Regions from separate parts of the Paenibacillus sp. FSL H7-0942 genome, predicted to be linked through region 1. Evidence: predicted binding sites of a transcription regulator. Region 1 holds the regulator's gene; each other region holds the start of a gene.

Region 1 (4,298 bases):
AGTCCAAACAGAATCAGAACCAGTGCAAGCAGCGAAATCCATATCCACTTCTTTTTTTTCTTCAAAAGCCGAACTTCCTTTCCCTATGATGCTGTCCTGCAATTAACGAGCAAGCAGACCATCAAATGCCAATTGAGACTCACGCAAAATGCGTTCTTCATCCAGCGTCAGACATTCGCCATGTTTCACCACTTGTTTCCCATCCACCCATACGTGCTCAACATCCTTGGCAGAAGCCGAATAGATGGTATGTGAGATCAGGTCTGTATGTGGATAGAAATGTGCCTGTTCAATGTCCAAGGCGATAAAGTCAGCCTTCATGCCGACCTGGAGTGCTCCGGTATTGTTCAAGAAGATGGATTTGGCACCGTATGACGTTCCAAGTAATAACGCTTCGCCTGCTGGCACTGCCGTTGGGTCACCAGATACACCTTTGTGGATCAATGCAGCCAGTCTCATTTCCTCGAACATATCCAGGTTGTTGTTGCTTGCCGGTCCGTCTGTTCCGAGTGACACGGTAACTCCTGCTTTCAGCAACGCAGGTACCCGCGCAACACCGGAAGCGAGTTTCAGGTTACTTCCCGGGTTATGGGATACAGCCACATCATGTCGGGCCAAAATTTCAATCTCTTCGTCATTCAGATGCACCGCATGTGCAACCAGGGATGGACGGGAGAAAAAGCCCAGTTTCTCCAGATGTGCCACAGGACGCAGTCCATAATCAGCCACGTTCTGCTCGACTTCACGAAGCGTTTCCGACATATGTGTATGAAGGGGAAGGTTTAGGTCGTTCGCGACCTGCACAAGCTTCTCTATGTAGTCAGGAGGGCATGTATATGGTGCATGTGGCGAGATTACGGTTGTAATGCGACCATCTGCCTGTCCATTCCACTCACGTGCAAACGCAGCCGACTCCTCCAGCTTCCGCAATTGTTCTTCTTCCGAGCACAGCCCGATTACACCACGTGCCAGTGCTGCTCTAACGCCGGATTGCTCCACAACTTTGGCAACTTGATCCATGTGATCGTACATGTCCAAGAAAGCTGTAGTTCCTCCTTTTAACATTTCAAGCACCGATAGCGAAGTTCCCCAATATACATCTTCTGAAGTCATTTTCGCTTCCATCGGCCACATTTTTTCCTGCAACCATACTTGCAACGCAAGATCGTCTCCGTGCCCTCTGAGCAACGACATCGCTGCATGACCATGCGTATTGATCAGACCCGGCAGGAAGAACAGTCCTTTTCCATCCACTTTGGTACTATTTTTGTCTCCATCCGGCAATGTCTCACCAATATGCACAATCTTGTCATCCTCAACAACCATGTATCCGTGGACCACGTTCCATGTTGTGCCGCCTTCATTAACGGCAAATTTGCCGTTGTGAATTACCCATCTATTTGTTGTCATCTTCCTCGTCGTCCTTTCCAGTCTCCAAGTAATAGGCCAAACTAAGCAGATCCGTTGTAAAGTCAGCATGGTGAATCCGGATATGCGGCGGTGTTTTTAGAATGGTTGGTGCAAAATTAAGGATCGCTTCAATTCCTGATTCAATAAGCTGATCGGCTACATTTTGGGCTTCCGTATCCGGAACCGTGATAATGCCGATGCGGATATTTTCCGTTTTAACCGCTTCCGTCAATTCATCCATTGGTTTTACCGTCAAACTGTTGATTTGACTACCAATCTTCGGTCCATATGCATCAAATACAGCAACAATCTTCATGTTGTCTTTCAGATATGCGTTGTAGTTGGACAAGGCCTGTCCGAGGTTACCCGCGCCTACCAGAGCTACATTAATTTGCTGATCAATTTTGAGAATGTGACGAATTTTCTCGATCAAATAGGATACATCATACCCGATCCCTTTACGACCAAAATCACCGAAGTAAGCCAGGTCTTTACGAATTTGTGCCGGATTCAGATCCAGCCTCTGTCCAAGCTCTTGAGAAGAAACAGTAGCCACCTCACGCTGATGCAACTCGTTCAAATAACGCAAGTAAACAGGCAGACGTCTTACCACTGCTTCCGAAATTTTATCCGATTTCATTCTTGCTCCCCCTTACCAAGGCCACGATAAAAAAATAATAGATGAAAAGATGAGCATTCTGTATAAAACTCAAAGATAAACGTGACATTTTATACAGAATGCTCCTTGTAATTTAGGTTATAAGTTCTTACGTGCAACTGCTTTAATTGGATACGGAAATATCTAATAAAGTTTAACGCCAAACGATAGTGTCATGCAATGATATAACGAACAAAACAACCATTATTTTTGTTCATTAGCAGGTTTTTCCAACCACTCGGTAATTCGTGGAACCATCTGCTCCGTGAGCATATGCTCCATTTTGGGACCAGGTAATGAATACAAAAAGAATTTACCATAATACGCTTCAATTACCCGTGTATCATAAACAATGACAATTCCTCTGTCCTTTGCTGTACGCACCAATCGGCCAAATCCCTGCTTGAAACGAATGACCGCTTGTGGCACGGACAGTTTCATGAACGGATTTTTCTTCTGTTCCTGAAGCAACTCACTCTTGGCTTCCACCAACGGATGATTCGGTGGCTGGAACGGCAGTCGCACAATAGCGAGACAGGTTAGCGCCTCTCCCGGGATATCTACACCCTCCCAGAAGCTACTTGTGCCCAGAAGTACCGTTGCTTTGGCATCTTGAAACCTGCGAGTCAATTTGGAACGACTTCCACTGTCAACGCCTTGCCCAAGCAACGAGATGTCGTTGCCAGACAGTGCCTCCTTCAGCGGATCATAGACCTGTCGCAACATCTTGTATGAAGTAAACAGAACCATCATGCGTCCACGCGTAGCAATTGCCGTCTCTGCAAGTGATTGCACCAGCATATTAACAAAGTGCGCATCACCCACACTTCCCTTCACACTCGGGAAATCACGCGGAATCACCAGAAGTGCCTGATCGCGATAGTTGAAAGGTGATGGCAGCATCGACGTTAACAGCCGATTATTCTCAGAGGCTTCTTGTAAGCCAAGCTGCTCAATCATGAACTGGAATGACTTATCTACCGAGAGCGTTGCCGATGTAAGAACAACACTTTTCTTTTTGTCAAAAAATAAATCCTTAAGTTGGGCACTGACATCTACAGGTACGGCATACAGCTGAAGAGATTTACTGCGGAACTGACCGCTGGCTTCCATCCAGTACACCGTTTTGGCGTCATCCATACGCATGAAGAAACGTAGATTCTCCTTCAATGTGGTCAGATCTTTCAGCAATCCTGTAATGTCCGTGATCAGACTATCCGATTGATAATCATCCTGATCCTCTTTCACTTCAAGCAGCAATTTGTCCCCTTTGCGAACCAAATCGCCCAGAGTCACATAGATCTGGTTCTCCAGATCCTGCAACTCCTGCCATTTTGCAGGTTTCTGAGATGCTTTCAGACGCAGTGAAAATTGCCCCGTCTCTCCCGGTGAAGCATCACTTCGTTCAGGCAAGAGACCAAACAAGGCATCGCTCATACGATCCCACAGCTCCTTAACTTCAAGAGCGAGCGGGAACATCTGATCCACCATGGAGCCCCATTGCACCGAATTTTCATGCCCGGAAAACTGCGAACGAAGCATAGGTAGCTGACCATTACGACTGTCTTTAAATAGGCGGGTCAGTGTATGAACCAAGGTGAAATATTTCATATGCATTCCAAGATGTTTACCAGCGACATCCTCCAGATGATGTGCCTCATCGATCACAAGACTCTCATAGGCTGGCAGCAGCTGATGCGCGGCTTTCACATCCGTAAATAATTTGGAGTGATTGGTGATTACGATATCAGACAACCCTGCTTCATGTTTGGCACGATGGTAGAAGCATTTACGGAACCATGGACAGGATCTTCCCAGACATGATTCGGATTCACTCTGTACGGTCTCCCAGAAGTCCCCTCCGCGTCCGCTAAGGTTAAGTTCCTCATCATCTCCGGTTTCGGTCTGCGTAAGCCAGACGATCATCTGAGCAGCTGTGAAATAATCCTCTTTCGGTGTGGCGAATTCACGTTTATTGATTTTGTGTTCAAATTTGCGCAGGCACAGGTAATGTCCACGTCCTTTGAATACAGCAGCCTTAAACGGGAACGGAACCACTTGAGTCAGCATCGGAATGTCCCGCTCTCTCAATTGCTCCTGCAGATTGATCGTATGCGTGCTAACCATAACTTTCTGTTCTTGCTTCACACTTTCATAAATAGCAGGCAACAGATACCCTAGAGATTTACCGGTACCCGTTCCAGCTTCGATCAAGAGATGTTTCTCTTCA
Region 2 (4,298 bases), 230 kb from region 1:
TGTGAACAGCGATGGTCCGAGATTAGCTCCGGCGGTGCTGCAAAAATGGATTCAAACGTCCAGGGGCTGGAAGTGTATCGGATGTGAGCTGGGACAACCTGATTCAACGATGTCTCAGATGGAAGAAACTATGCATGGTAAGCAATTGGCTTTAGATGTGGGAGAAGGTCGGTTGGTTCAGGCAGAAATGCTGATTCAGGCGGTTGTCTGGTCTCAATATGAGAAGATTCGAATGTTTGCACCATGGCTTGGTGATGAACCCTTTTATAGCGTGCAGGAGCTGGATGTCATTGCCCGTTATATTGTGCCTACCTATTTCTCGGAACGGCCTTTGCATGAGCAAGGCAAGGTATTTAAGGTCCATCAACAATATGGGCAGATTCCGTTGTATCAGGAGTATGTAGACGCACCTTCATGTTGCGTGCAGGTTGACGGTGGATTGCTTGAAGGGCGATTGCTGACAGGTGTATACGTATCTGAGGAGCAGTTCTTCGGGCTTAATCCATATCTGAAAGATGGCGATGGAGGACGGACATACATGCAGGCTAGTGTCCAATGATAACGTAACCAATGAGAACATAAAAATGATATAGATTGGAGAGCCTGTGTGCAGGCTCTCTTTCTTGTACAAGCCTTATTTGCAGGCGGTAGCCTATAAAAGTAACGGCTTTGACACTTTTTTTTGCCGAAGGTTGTGCCATAATAGAGGTTATGGACAACAGGGTGAATGATTTTACGCAGGGTGGTGTTACCTACATGATGAAGAAAATCCCCGGTTACATAGGTGTATGTTTGCTCCTACTGGCGATCTTGGCTGGTTGTAGTGAGACACAGCCTTCCGAGCAGCCAATTGTCAAAGAGACAGAAACAGCGAATACAATCACAGTGGCTGTAGATGGCAGTACGTTTTTGCCTGATGCAACAAAGTCCATTAAGCGAGATTTTAGTGAGGGTTTGACACTCAAAAAAGCATTACTCAATAGCGGACTGGTAGATTTTACGGCAGATGGCAAACGGATTCAATCCGTCGGAGAAGTTTCTCTGGATTCTTCGCTGAGCTGGGCTGTCAAATTAAATGGCAAGGATATTGAGCAGCAAGATTGGGACATGGAGCTTCATGCCAAAGATGAAGTGATCATTTACGTGAAAGCCGCTGACAGTGGGGGGGATGGCGTTGCATATCAGACAACGTTACTCAAGGTTAGCGGTGGAAACATTATGCCAACCCTTAATCGTCAATATGCCGGCGTCTACGTTCAAGAGTGCACAGTTCGCGATGTGTTGAAGTCCAGCGGCATTGTAAGAATGTCGGAGAATAACAAATTTGTCGTTTCGGTCGAGAATGTCACGCCTCGTATGAATGAGCGGTGGGTCATTATGGTGAATGACAAAGAATTAATGGAAAATGGTCTGGACATGAAATTGAATCCACGTGATGCGGTTAAGCTTGAATTAACCAATGCATCCTAAGTATACCAAGAAGCCCAATCTCTTTTTAGAGAACTGGGCTTTTTTTCATTGAAATATATAAGCAAGATCCGATCAGCATAGTCAAGTATTAAATACGACAGATCTCGTTCGGGCAAAGCTCACAGTGACAGATTCCTTGTAGCATCTTCAGATCTTTGATGACAATCATGCCATTGTCATATTCAATCCCGTCTTTCTTACGCAGGTCGCTTAACATGCGGTTTACACTTTCACGAGTGGCTCCAATCATATTGGACAGGTCCGTGTGAGTAATTTTTTTGTGAATAATGACATGCTCTCCATGAGGCTCACCATACGAATTCGACAACCGAATGAGGGTGGAGCAGAGTGCACCCGGTTTGCCGTATAACATGAGATCCCGGAATTTGGTCTGTGTCAACCGGTGGTGGATGCCCATCCATTTCATGAAGTCGATCGCAAAGTCACAATGCTGGCAGATTAACATCTCCAGGTCTTTATGCTCCAGTACACCGATCTCACTATCCTCTAATACTTCCGCAGAGAAGCTGTGTTTAGAGCCAAAGAAGGGATCAGCCTGCCCAATCATATCACCGGATTGATACATGTACATGATCAGTTCCTTGCCTTCATCCGTGGATTTGGTGATCTGGGCACGGCCCCGTTTCATATAATAAAGTTTGTCAGAGATGTCGCCTTCCCAGTACAGATGTGTACCTTCCGGATAGGTTCTATCTTTCATGGTAACCAGCAGATGGTTGAAATTTGCTTCCGAGAAACAGTTAGTATTACCGCGCTTTTCCAGTACAGTTGTTAGTTCTCTCATAAGTCTATCTCCCCTTTATGTCCATCGGACGACCTTCTGTAGTAAGCAGTAGCCTCCGAGGTTCGCCGCAAACCGTTGCCGTCCTGATCAGGGTCATCTCGGCCGGGAGGAAGGACGGTACAAATTGCGGTGGTTCAATTTTTAAGTTCAGTATATACCTAATCTTACCGTTTGAGGGGGAAGGAAAGGGGGCAAAAATGACGAAATTTCAAACATTGTGATAAAATTCACTTTTAATGGAGAGGATGAATTTTACAGCCCTATATTTTAAATAAGAAGTAAAAATGGTCGTGTGAAGGACACTACAAAACTTAAATTAAATTTGTTATACTTTGTGAAAAAAATCACATAATTAAGTTTATTGTCATGTTACGATGTGAATGTAAACGAGAGAGACAAACTAATACGAACCTTTAGGAGGATGAGGGAGATGGCTGTAAAGAACGAAGTCGCCCCAGCAAAAGAACCGACAGCAGGTCAGTATATTCAAACGTTAATCGACAAAGCGAATAAAGCACACGCCGCATTCATGAAGATGGACCAGAAGCAGATTGACCGGATTGTGCAAGCAATGGCGCTTGCGGGTCTGGATAAACACATGATGCTCGCCAAGATGGCCGTAGAAGAAACTGGCCGCGGAGTATATGAGGATAAAATCACCAAAAATATATTTGCAACAGAATATGTGTACCACAGTATCAAGTACGATAAAACCGTAGGTGTGATTGAAGATAACGAGTATGAAAGCTTCCAAAAAATTGCGGAGCCGGTCGGCATCATCATGGGTATTACACCAGTTACCAACCCAACATCAACGACGATGTTTAAAGCATTGATTTCCATCAAGACGCGTAACCCGATCATCTTTGGTTTTCACCCATCTGCACAGAATTGTAGCCGGGAAGCTGCCAAAATCCTGCTGGAAGCGGCTGTGAAACATGGTGCACCAGCAGATTGCATTCAGTGGATTGATGATCCTTCCATGGATCGTACAAACGAACTGATGAATCACAATGATGTGGCTCTCATTCTGGCAACAGGCGGATCAGGCATGGTACGTGCAGCGTACAGCTGTGGTAAACCTGCACTGGGCGTAGGACCGGGTAACGTACCTTGCTTTATCGAGAAAAGCGCGGATATCAATCAGGCAGTAACGGATTTGATCCTGTCCAAGTCTTTCGATAACGGCATGATCTGTGCTTCTGAACAAGCGGTCATCATTGAAGAACCGATCTTCGATCAAGTGAAGAAAAAAATGATTGCAAATGGCTGTTACTTTGTTAACAAAGATGAAGCAGCAAAATTGACAGCAGGTGCGATTAATGCCGAGAAATGTGCGGTGAACCCGGCGATTGTTGGTCAATCTGCGGTGAGTATTGCGAAGTTGTGCGGTATTGAAGTTCCGGCAGGCACCAAAATTCTCGTGGCCGAGATTGAAGGGGTAGGTACCAAATTCCCATTGTCGGCTGAGAAATTAAGCCCGGTACTGGCTTGTTACAAAGTTAAAACGGCAGCAGAGGGCATTGAACGTGCAGCAGAAGTGGTTGCTTTTGGCGGCATGGGTCACTCCTCGGTTATCCACTCCACAAATGAAGAAGTGATCAGCAAATTCGCAGATCGTTTGCAAACTGGACGGATTATTGTGAACTCACCATCCACACATGGTGCCATCGGGGATATCTACAACACAAACATGCCGTCATTGACACTGGGATGCGGATCATACGGACGTAACTCGACTTCTTCCAATGTAACCGCTGTGAACTTAATCAATGTGAAAAGGGTGGCTCGCCGTACCGTGAATATGCAATGGTTCAAAGTGCCGAACAAAGTCTACTTCGAAAAAGGGGCAACGCAGTATCTTGCCAAAATGCCTGACATCACACGTGTGGCGATTATTACGGATGCCATGATGGTGAAGCTTGGATATGTTGAAAAGGTAGAACACTATCTGCGTCAACGCCAAATGCCGGTAGCCATCGAAGTATTCTCCGATGTTGAGCCAGATCCATCCACAACAACG
Region 3 (4,298 bases), 2.1 Mb from region 1:
CTTTTTTGCGGGCTTTCTCCGCCAAAACGACCTGGTGCATATTTGTACTGACGATATTGCCGCCCCACACCAGGATGAGATCGGCATGCTCCGTATCTTCTGGCACCGTTCCCCGGTTGGCGCCCATCGTGTATTTCCAGCCGGTATTTCCAGCGGAGTTACAGATCGTCTGCTCCAGTACACTCGCACCAAGCGCATTGAAGAAACGTCGGTCCATGCCGTCTACGCCGAGAATGCCCATGTTACCGTAAAAGCTGTAGGGCAGGATGCTCTCCGGGCCGTAGGTTTCGGACAATGCAGTGAATTTGGTCGTAATCTCACGAATCGCTTCATCCCAACTGATTCGTTCAAACTGGCCTTCACCTTTGGCTCCTACACGTTTCATCGGATATTGTAGACGCTCGGGGTGATACACCCGCTCGGTCATATTTCTGACTTTATTACAGATGGCACCCTTGGTTATCGGATGATCCGGATTGCCTGCCACCTTCACAATTTTACCGTTCTCTTTATGTAATAACAGACCACAAGTGTCCGGACAGTCGAGCGGGCACACCGCCGCAAATACACCATTCTCCTGATCGATCATCGTAAGGCTCCCCTCTTTAAAAGCTATCCCTATATCATATCTTCTTCGAGGTTATCGCGTAAAGAGAACAGTATGTTTTTGCTTCATATTCACCGCTATAGCGGCTTCAAAATATTTTCAAAAAAAATGTTTTTGAGTTTGATTCAACTTCAGAATTCAGGGGTAAATTAAAAATAAGGCATTAGGCTAGTGTTTCCCCACTTCCTCCTCATGCCATATCATGGACCACTCCCGAAATTCGCCATGAACAGGTTTCGTTCCCCCGAACCTTGTCATGGCGAATTTATTTTGCGTTGAATTCCAACAAGGACCCCATACAAAAAAACAATCCCGCCCTGTTCCGTCACAGCATATTCGCCATGAACCGAGCAAGATCAGAATCGTCTTCACTTCTAATACACGTGTATCCATACCTCGCTGTGCCCACTATGCTTGTTTGCTCAACATCACTCTAGCCTCCGTCTCCACAGCTTCGATCGACGTTGCTATCTCCGGCTTCACTTTTGGCTCAGCTTGGCGCAGGTACACCACCCAATAGGCTGCAGCTACAAACAGAGCACCACCAGTCAGATTCCCGAGCCATACCGGAATGAAATTCATCACATATTGACCCCACGAATAATGTCCTTCAAAGATTGCCGCCGGGATGAGGAACATATTGGCCACAACGTGCTGGAATCCAATTGCCACAAATGCCATCGTTGGAAACCAAATGCCCAGTACCTTGCCACTCATCGTATCCGAAGCATAAGATAACCACACGGCCAGCGCGACCAGCCAGTTACAGCCGATGCCAGAGATGAAAGCTTGCAGGAAGCCGTCATGCAGCTTATGCCCGGCCATATCCACCACTTTCGCCAGATATACACCCTCTCCGGTCAGACCAAGCACATGTCCAAACGCGTACGCGACAAACAAAGCTCCAACAAAATTACCAATCGTCACTAAGGTTAGATTTTTCAACATGCTACCCACGGATAATTTTCTTGCAATCGTAGCAAGTGGAACTGCCATCATGTTACCTGTCAGCAGCTCTCCACCACCGATGAGTACCAAGATTAATCCAACCGGGAACACTGCTGCTCCAATCAGATTGACCAGACTTCCCCACTCAGCTGGCGCAGAAGCAATCACCCGAATATCCAGTAGAAACCCCAGCGCAATAAAAGCCCCTGCCAGAAAACTAAGCACCAGTACAGAAGACACCGGATATTGAGCCTTCTTCATTCCTGTTTGCGCCGTATATTGTGCAACCTCAAGAGGTGTTTTTGCTGCCATATCATTCATCCTCTCCTTCATTGTTCATCGTTGGATAAAACCATCTGAATTCCTTTGTTTATGCGTTGAATACCATATCTCAATTGTATCTTGGTACTGCGCAAAACTTTGTGCAAATTATCACAATGTTATTTAAAAAGATACTTTCAGAGCGTCTTTGAATAGTTAAGTCAGCAAGAGTGTAGTAAGGCCTTTTGTAGCTAAAACAACAAAAAAGAAGACTGACGATATACTCGCCAGTCTTCTCTTTCCTTTATAATCGTCCGCCTTGTTTCGTAATCTTGGCAGTTATCGTACACCTCTTATTTACGGATAAGCATGTTATATTTGTATGGCGTTTATCATGCCCTCTGTTCAACCATCTATTCTGCTTCCTTACACCATTGCTGGTGCTTTTATTTCTATTGGAGGCAGTGCTTGCAGACCCGCCGTGTTCAGGAAGTTCCACGGTTTGTTGTAATGTGGCTGGAAGAAGAAGTCGATGAAGGCCAGCTCATCTACGGTCATGTTATTTTGGATGCAAACCGAGATCGTATTAATCGATTGAGTCAGATCAACCTGAGACATCACCTGTGCTCCAACGATCCGACGAGTAGCCTGCTCATATACTACTTTGAGCAACAGTTTCTCAGCCGTTGGCATAAACTCCGGACGGTAGCTGTCTTCCAGTACGACAGATTCAACAATCAAACCTTCGTCAGCAGCAGACGTTTCCGTCATCCCGGTACCCGCGATATTTTGCTCATAAATTTTGATACCCGATGTTCCTTGTGTACCCATATACGGTGTCGTAGGACGAACCAGGTTACGGGCTACAAGTGTACCCATCCGCACCGCGTTGGTTGCCAGTGGAATGTAAGATGCTTTGCCTGTTGGGTTGTAATGAATAGCACAGCTGTCACCCGCAGCAAAGACGTCTTTTTGACTCGTTTGCATATATTTATCCACGATGATTGCGCCGTTTGGCAGCATATCCACTTGGCCTTTGAGCAGTTCGGTATTTGGACGGAAACCAATGCACAGAATAACCAGATCGGTTTCGAACTCTCCTTTGGACGTGATCACCTTAGTTACTTTGCCATCTTCACCAGTAAACTTCTGTACCGTTTGACCAAGAGCCAGCTTGATGCCGCGTCCAGTCAACGTATCTTCAATCGCATCCGTGAATTCAGGGTCCAAGTATTTGTTCAAAATACGGTCCACACTGTCGATCAGGGTAACTTCCTTGCCGTTCATCTGGAAAGCCTCAACCAGTTCTACGCCGATATATCCTGCACCTACAACGGTAACACGTTTGGCATCTTTGGCTTTTTCAATAATCGTGTTGGAATGATTGTAGTTTTTGCAAAGTAAAATGTTGTCCATCTCGATGCCTTCAAGCTTCGGAACGACAGGCCATGACCCCGTTGTCACGATCAGTTTGTCAAACGTATCTTCAAATTCTTCCCCGGTTTGCAGGTTTTTAGCCTGAAGGGTATGGCCCTTGGCATCTACTGCTGTTACTTCATGAAGCATCTTGGTTTCAACACCAAGCTCTGCCAGTTGATTAGGCGAAGAATAGAACAAACCGTCAGGGTCTTTCACAACCCCACCTACGTAGAGCGCAATGCCACAAGATAGGAAGGAGATATTGTCATTGCGCTCATACACCGTGATGGTAGCATCCGGGTACAATTTGGCGGTATTTACGATGGCTGCGGTTCCTGCGTGTGTACATCCGATAACTGCGATTTTCATTAAAAGTTCCTCCTCGAAATATATAAATGAGTTTGAATATAAGGTTGTTATGGTTGTGAAACATTTCACTTCTTGTTCGAAACTGTGTATGTGATTTATTTCACTTTATACATTCATTATAATGTGATATTTTTCACATTGCAATAGGTTGAGCAAAAAAAATTTGTCGAAGGAGGTCATTTCCCTGTATTTAAGCCTTTCTTCCCTTCATTGTATTGATTTCATTGTCCCCGGATTTGGGCGGGTTTATGCTATGTAATGGCTTCCGTGATCCCTGTATGAACGCAGTGTGGACGTATAAAGTAGAGGCGTCTCCTGCCTTCATGTTTGACTTATACAAAGAATAAATGGCTTCAATTTTCATTACAGAGTTGATTTCATGGATCCAACTCCTACCTGTGAAGAGAATAAATCTGCGTATATAAAATAATCAAAGAAGCCCATCCTTGCTTATGCAAGGACAGGCTTCTCAAACGTTCTTGTATTAACCGAGCAATTTCTCGATATCTGCAATCATTGTCTCCGGAGATTCTTTCGGTTCAACACGACCTACCACTTCACCTTCACGGTTAACAAGGAACTTGGTGAAGTTCCATTGGATGTCGCTTGTTTCGCCTATGCCTGGTTGTTGCTCCTTCAGGTATTGGAACAGGGGATGAGTGCCCTCACCATTCACATCTACCTTGGCAAACAC
Region 4 (4,298 bases), 230 kb from region 1:
CAGGCACATACACGTGGCGTATCCACATTTTCCGACCTTGCTCCGATAACCACTTGGCCGTTTTCAACGTTCTCTCGTTGGATTTGCCTGTCAACTTGATATGTTTCTCATCATCAATATGTTTGAGGTCCAGCAGAACCAGGTCTGTGTGATCCAACAGATCGTGAATCCGTTCCGGTTCGTTAAAACCGTTGCTATCCAGTGTCGTATGCAATCCCCAGCGCCGCTTCACTTCCTTGAAGATCTCGGCTACAAAGTGGGCCTGTAACGTTGGTTCTCCGCCAGATATCGTGAGCCCGCCTCCGGAGCTGCGGTAGTAAGACAGGTAAGGCTCAATTTCAGCCAGTACCTCCTCAAGCGTCATTTCTTTTCCACCATCCAGCGCCCAAGTATCAGGGTTGTGGCAATATTGACATTTGAGTAGACATCCTTGCATAAAAAGCACAAAGCGGATGCCTGGGCCGTCAACCGTCCCGAAAGTTTCGAGTGAATGAATATGTCCGTTAACCATGCTGCCTCTTCCTTTCTGTATCCGCATCCGCTGTGCGTTTAATATGATTTGGAATACCTTGCTCTAGCGGTCTTCTACTAGCAAATTACTTACATCGAGCCATGGAACGTACGGTTGATGACATCCAACTGTTGTTCACGAGTCAATTTAATGAAGTTAACGGCATATCCGGATACCCGTATAGTCAGTTGTGGATAGTTTTCCGGGTGATCCATCGCATCAATCAATTGCTGACGATCAAATACGTTAACGTTCAGGTGATGAGCGTTTTGACCGAAGTAACCATCCATCATCGCAGTCAGATTGGATTTACGTGTAGTCTCCTCTTTACCCAATGCTTTTGGCACGATGGAGAAGGTATTGGAAATCCCGTCAAGACTGTGTTCATAAGGCAATTTGGCTACCGAGCCAAGGGATGCCAGTGCACCTTTTTTGTCACGACCATGCATTGGGTTTGCACCTGGAGCAAATGGTTCACCTGCTTTACGACCATCCGGTGTAGTCCCTGTTTTCTTACCATATACCACGTTGGAAGTGATCGTCAGAACGGATTGTGTTGGAACTGCGTTACGGTAAGCTTTGTGCTTGCGAATCATGCCCATGAAGTTCTCGACCAGTTCAACAGCAATGCTGTCTACGCTGTCTTCATTGTTACCGTAACAAGGGAAGTCTCCTTCGATTTCGAAATCAACAGCGATGCCTTGTTCGTTACGAATTGGTTTTACTTTGGCATATTTGATTGCACTCAGTGAATCTGCTGTAACTGACAGACCAGCGATACCACAAGCCATCGTACGTACAATGTCACGGTCATGCAATGCCATTTCGATACGCTCATAGCTGTATTTATCGTGCATGTAGTGAATGACGTTGAGGGTGTTCATATACAGCTTAGCCAGCCACTCCATCATTGGTTTGAAGCGTTTCATAACCTCATTGTAATCCAGCACTTCGCTAGTAATGGCAGGATACTCAGGTCCAACTTGTGCTCCGGATTTCTCGTCACGACCACCGTTGATCGCATACAGGAGAGCTTTTGCCAGGTTGGCACGAGCGCCGAAGAATTGCATTTGTTTCCCGATCTTCATCGCCGACACACAGCAAGCAATACCGTAATCGTCACCGTAGATCGGACGCATCAGATCATCATTTTCATACTGGATTGAGCTGGTTTCGATGGATACTTTACTGCAATAATCTTTGAAAGCTTCTGGAAGTTTCGTTGACCAGAGAACAGTCAAGTTTGGTTCTGGTGCAGGACCCAGGTTGTGCAGTGTATGCAGGAAACGGAAGCTGTTTTTGGTTACACGTGTTTCACCATTCACGGACATACCACCGATGGACTCAGTCACCCATGTTGGATCTCCACTGAACAGTTCGTTGTAATCCGGTGTACGCAGGAATTTGACAATCCGCAGTTTCATTACGAAATGGTCAACCAATTCCTGAGCCTGTTCTTCGGACAAAATCCCTTCTTGCAGGTCACGTTCAATGTAGATATCCAGGAAAGAAGATACACGTCCGAGTGACATCGCAGCACCGTTCTGTTCTTTGATCGCAGCCAGATAACCGAAGTACAACCATTGGAATGCTTCTTTTGCTGTTGTCGCTGGCAAGGAAATATCGAACCCGTGCATATCGCCCAATTGTTTCAATTCTTGCAATGCACGAATCTGTTCAGACAATTCTTCCCGCAGACGAATGACATCTTCATCAATAACATCAACTTCGAGTGCATTCAGTTCGCCTTTTTTGTTACGAATCAGGAAGTCTACCCCGTACAAAGCTACACGACGATAGTCACCGATGATCCGGCCACGGCCGTAAGCATCTGGCAGACCTGTAATAATTCCTGCTTTACGCGCTGCACGCATGTCGGAAGTATAAGCATCGAATACACCTTGGTTATGTGTTTTGCGAATGTTTGTAAATATATCAATGACGCCCTGTGGCATTTCAAAGCCATATGCCTCACATGCGTCAATCATCATGCGAATTCCGCCTGTTGGTTGAATGGAACGTTTGAACGGAGCATCGGTCTGAACGCCGACAATCTGCTCTTTGGATTGATCCAGATAACCGGGTTGGTGAGAAACAATAGTACCTGGTGTGTTCACGTCAACGTCAAGGACACCGCCGTTATCCCGTTCTTTTTTGGTCAGATCAGATACGATCTCCCACAATTCTTTGGTATTCTGGGTTGCACCTGCGAGAAATGCTTCGTCACCGTAATACGGAGACAAGTTGTGTGCCAGAAAATCATTCACATCTACGGATTTGGTCCATGTTCCTTTGGTAAAGTTTCTCCAGCCTGTTTGTTGTTTGACATCTTTTTCAATCACCGACATCGTAATCCCTCCACTAATTTGGATTTCTGGACACATAACATCTTGCTTCATTCGTAGCATTGTGTGCCCAGAGCCGCGATTAATGTGAATTGTTTCACATAAACCGGAACATGTTCTCTCTACTTGGGAACCGGAACCGCGGGATGAATGTTTTTCTTACATTTTCAGTATACGACTTGGGGCTTTCATCATCTGTGATTTTTGTCACAAAGCCAGTGAACTAACTCACTTCACCTGCGCTGTGTCCCATTGCCCCCTGTAAATTTCACACTTAGCCACTGCGCGGGCAGAACAACTTCCGATCGCTGTTATCCCCGGATTTTTTCAATTTTATATTTCAAAGGGGAAAATCCGGGGATAAAGGCGAACGCTCCGCTTCTTCAGTTTTTTCTGCCCACTCCGTTATTGTGTGAACATCTGGCTCAAACAGCCACATCACGGATTCCGTGTAACCTCTATAGAACCCGTTGCTCCTCTATGCTCGGAGCAAACCAAATCTTAGAATAAATCCTGAAAAACAGATGCTCGCTCTTCTGTTTTTCTGCCCACTCCGTTAATGTGTGAACATCCGGCTCAAACAGCCACGTCACGGATTCCGTGTAACCTCTATAGAACCCGTTGCTCCTCTATGCTCGGAGCAAACCAAATCTTAGAATAAATCCTGAAAAACAGATGCTCGCTCTTCTGTTTTTCTGCCCACTCCGTTAATGAGTGAACATCTGGCTCAAACAGCCACATCACGGATTACGTGTAACCTCTCTAGAACCCTTTTGCTCCTCTACGCTCGGAGCAAACCAAATCTTAGAATAAATCCTGAAAAACAGATGCTCGCTCTTCTGTTTTTCTGCCCTCTCGTTATTGTGTGAAAGACGGCAATCGGGGCTCCCCTCTCGGGGAACCCTGATCTTCTTGCCGTAAAGCACGCTTTGTTCTAAATTTATTATTCAAACTTTCCGTAGAAAGCGTTGCGGTATACATCAGCCAGTTCAGTTACCAGCGGCAACTTCGGATTGGCGGTTGTACATTGGTCTTCGAAGGCACGGTCTGCCAGATAATCGACATGTGCTTCAAAGTCTTTGGCATCAAATCCAATTTCCTGGAACGATTCTTCAATGCCCAATGTTTTGTTCAGTTTGCGAATCGCATTGATGAGACTGGTTACGCCTTCTTCTGTTGTGCGAGCAGGCAATCCCAAGATACGGGCAATTTCGGCATACCGCTCATCCGCTACAAAGTGCGAATATTTCGGGAACGATGCAAATTTGGTCGGTTTTTTTGCGTTGTAACGAATGACGTGTGGCATCAGGATTGCATTTGTGCGTCCGTGTGCGGTGTGATACTGACCGCCCCATTTGTGCGCCAAGCTGTGGTTGATGCCCAGGAATGCGTTGGCAAACGCCATACCTGCAATCGTGGAAGCATTATGCATTTTCTCACGT

What was found. The regulator Rex, encoded in region 1, represses fermentation and respiration genes when NADH is low (regulators of the CRP and FNR family bind a similar motif). The targets are predictions, from matches to a motif close to TTGTGAAATATTTCACAA.
Region 2: a site for Rex is predicted at 2,608-2,625, ahead of adhE (bifunctional acetaldehyde-CoA/alcohol dehydrogenase). Genes of this name have one in related genera too.
Region 3: a site for Rex is predicted at 1,976-1,993, ahead of MHI48_RS28230 (formate/nitrite transporter family protein). Genes of this name have one in related genera too.
Region 4: a site for Rex is predicted at 2,942-2,959, ahead of pflB (formate C-acetyltransferase). Genes of this name have one in related genera too.

Annotation. Positions count from the first base shown of each region.
Region 1 covers NZ_CP150279.1:4,302,604-4,306,901, forward strand. The annotation lists gene MHI48_RS19035 (hypothetical protein) at 1-65, opposite strand, end outside; gene MHI48_RS19040 (amidohydrolase) at 103-1,410, opposite strand; gene MHI48_RS19045 (redox-sensing transcriptional repressor Rex) at 1,397-2,050, opposite strand; gene dinG (ATP-dependent DNA helicase DinG) at 2,273-4,298, opposite strand, start outside.
Region 2 covers NZ_CP150279.1:4,534,358-4,538,655, reverse strand. The annotation lists gene MHI48_RS20185 (hypothetical protein) at 1-559, shown strand, start outside; gene MHI48_RS20180 (hypothetical protein) at 757-1,470, shown strand; gene MHI48_RS20175 (Crp/Fnr family transcriptional regulator) at 1,559-2,275, opposite strand; gene adhE (bifunctional acetaldehyde-CoA/alcohol dehydrogenase) at 2,706-4,298, shown strand, end outside.
Region 3 covers NZ_CP150279.1:6,443,834-6,448,131, forward strand. The annotation lists gene MHI48_RS28225 (molybdopterin-dependent oxidoreductase) at 1-589, opposite strand, end outside; gene MHI48_RS28230 (formate/nitrite transporter family protein) at 1,016-1,867, opposite strand; gene MHI48_RS28235 (FAD-dependent oxidoreductase) at 2,243-3,604, opposite strand; gene MHI48_RS28240 (glutathione peroxidase) at 4,089-4,298, opposite strand, start outside.
Region 4 covers NZ_CP150279.1:4,529,539-4,533,836, forward strand. The annotation lists gene pflA (pyruvate formate-lyase-activating protein) at 1-511, opposite strand, end outside; gene pflB (formate C-acetyltransferase) at 601-2,859, opposite strand; gene adhE (bifunctional acetaldehyde-CoA/alcohol dehydrogenase) at 3,800-4,298, opposite strand, start outside.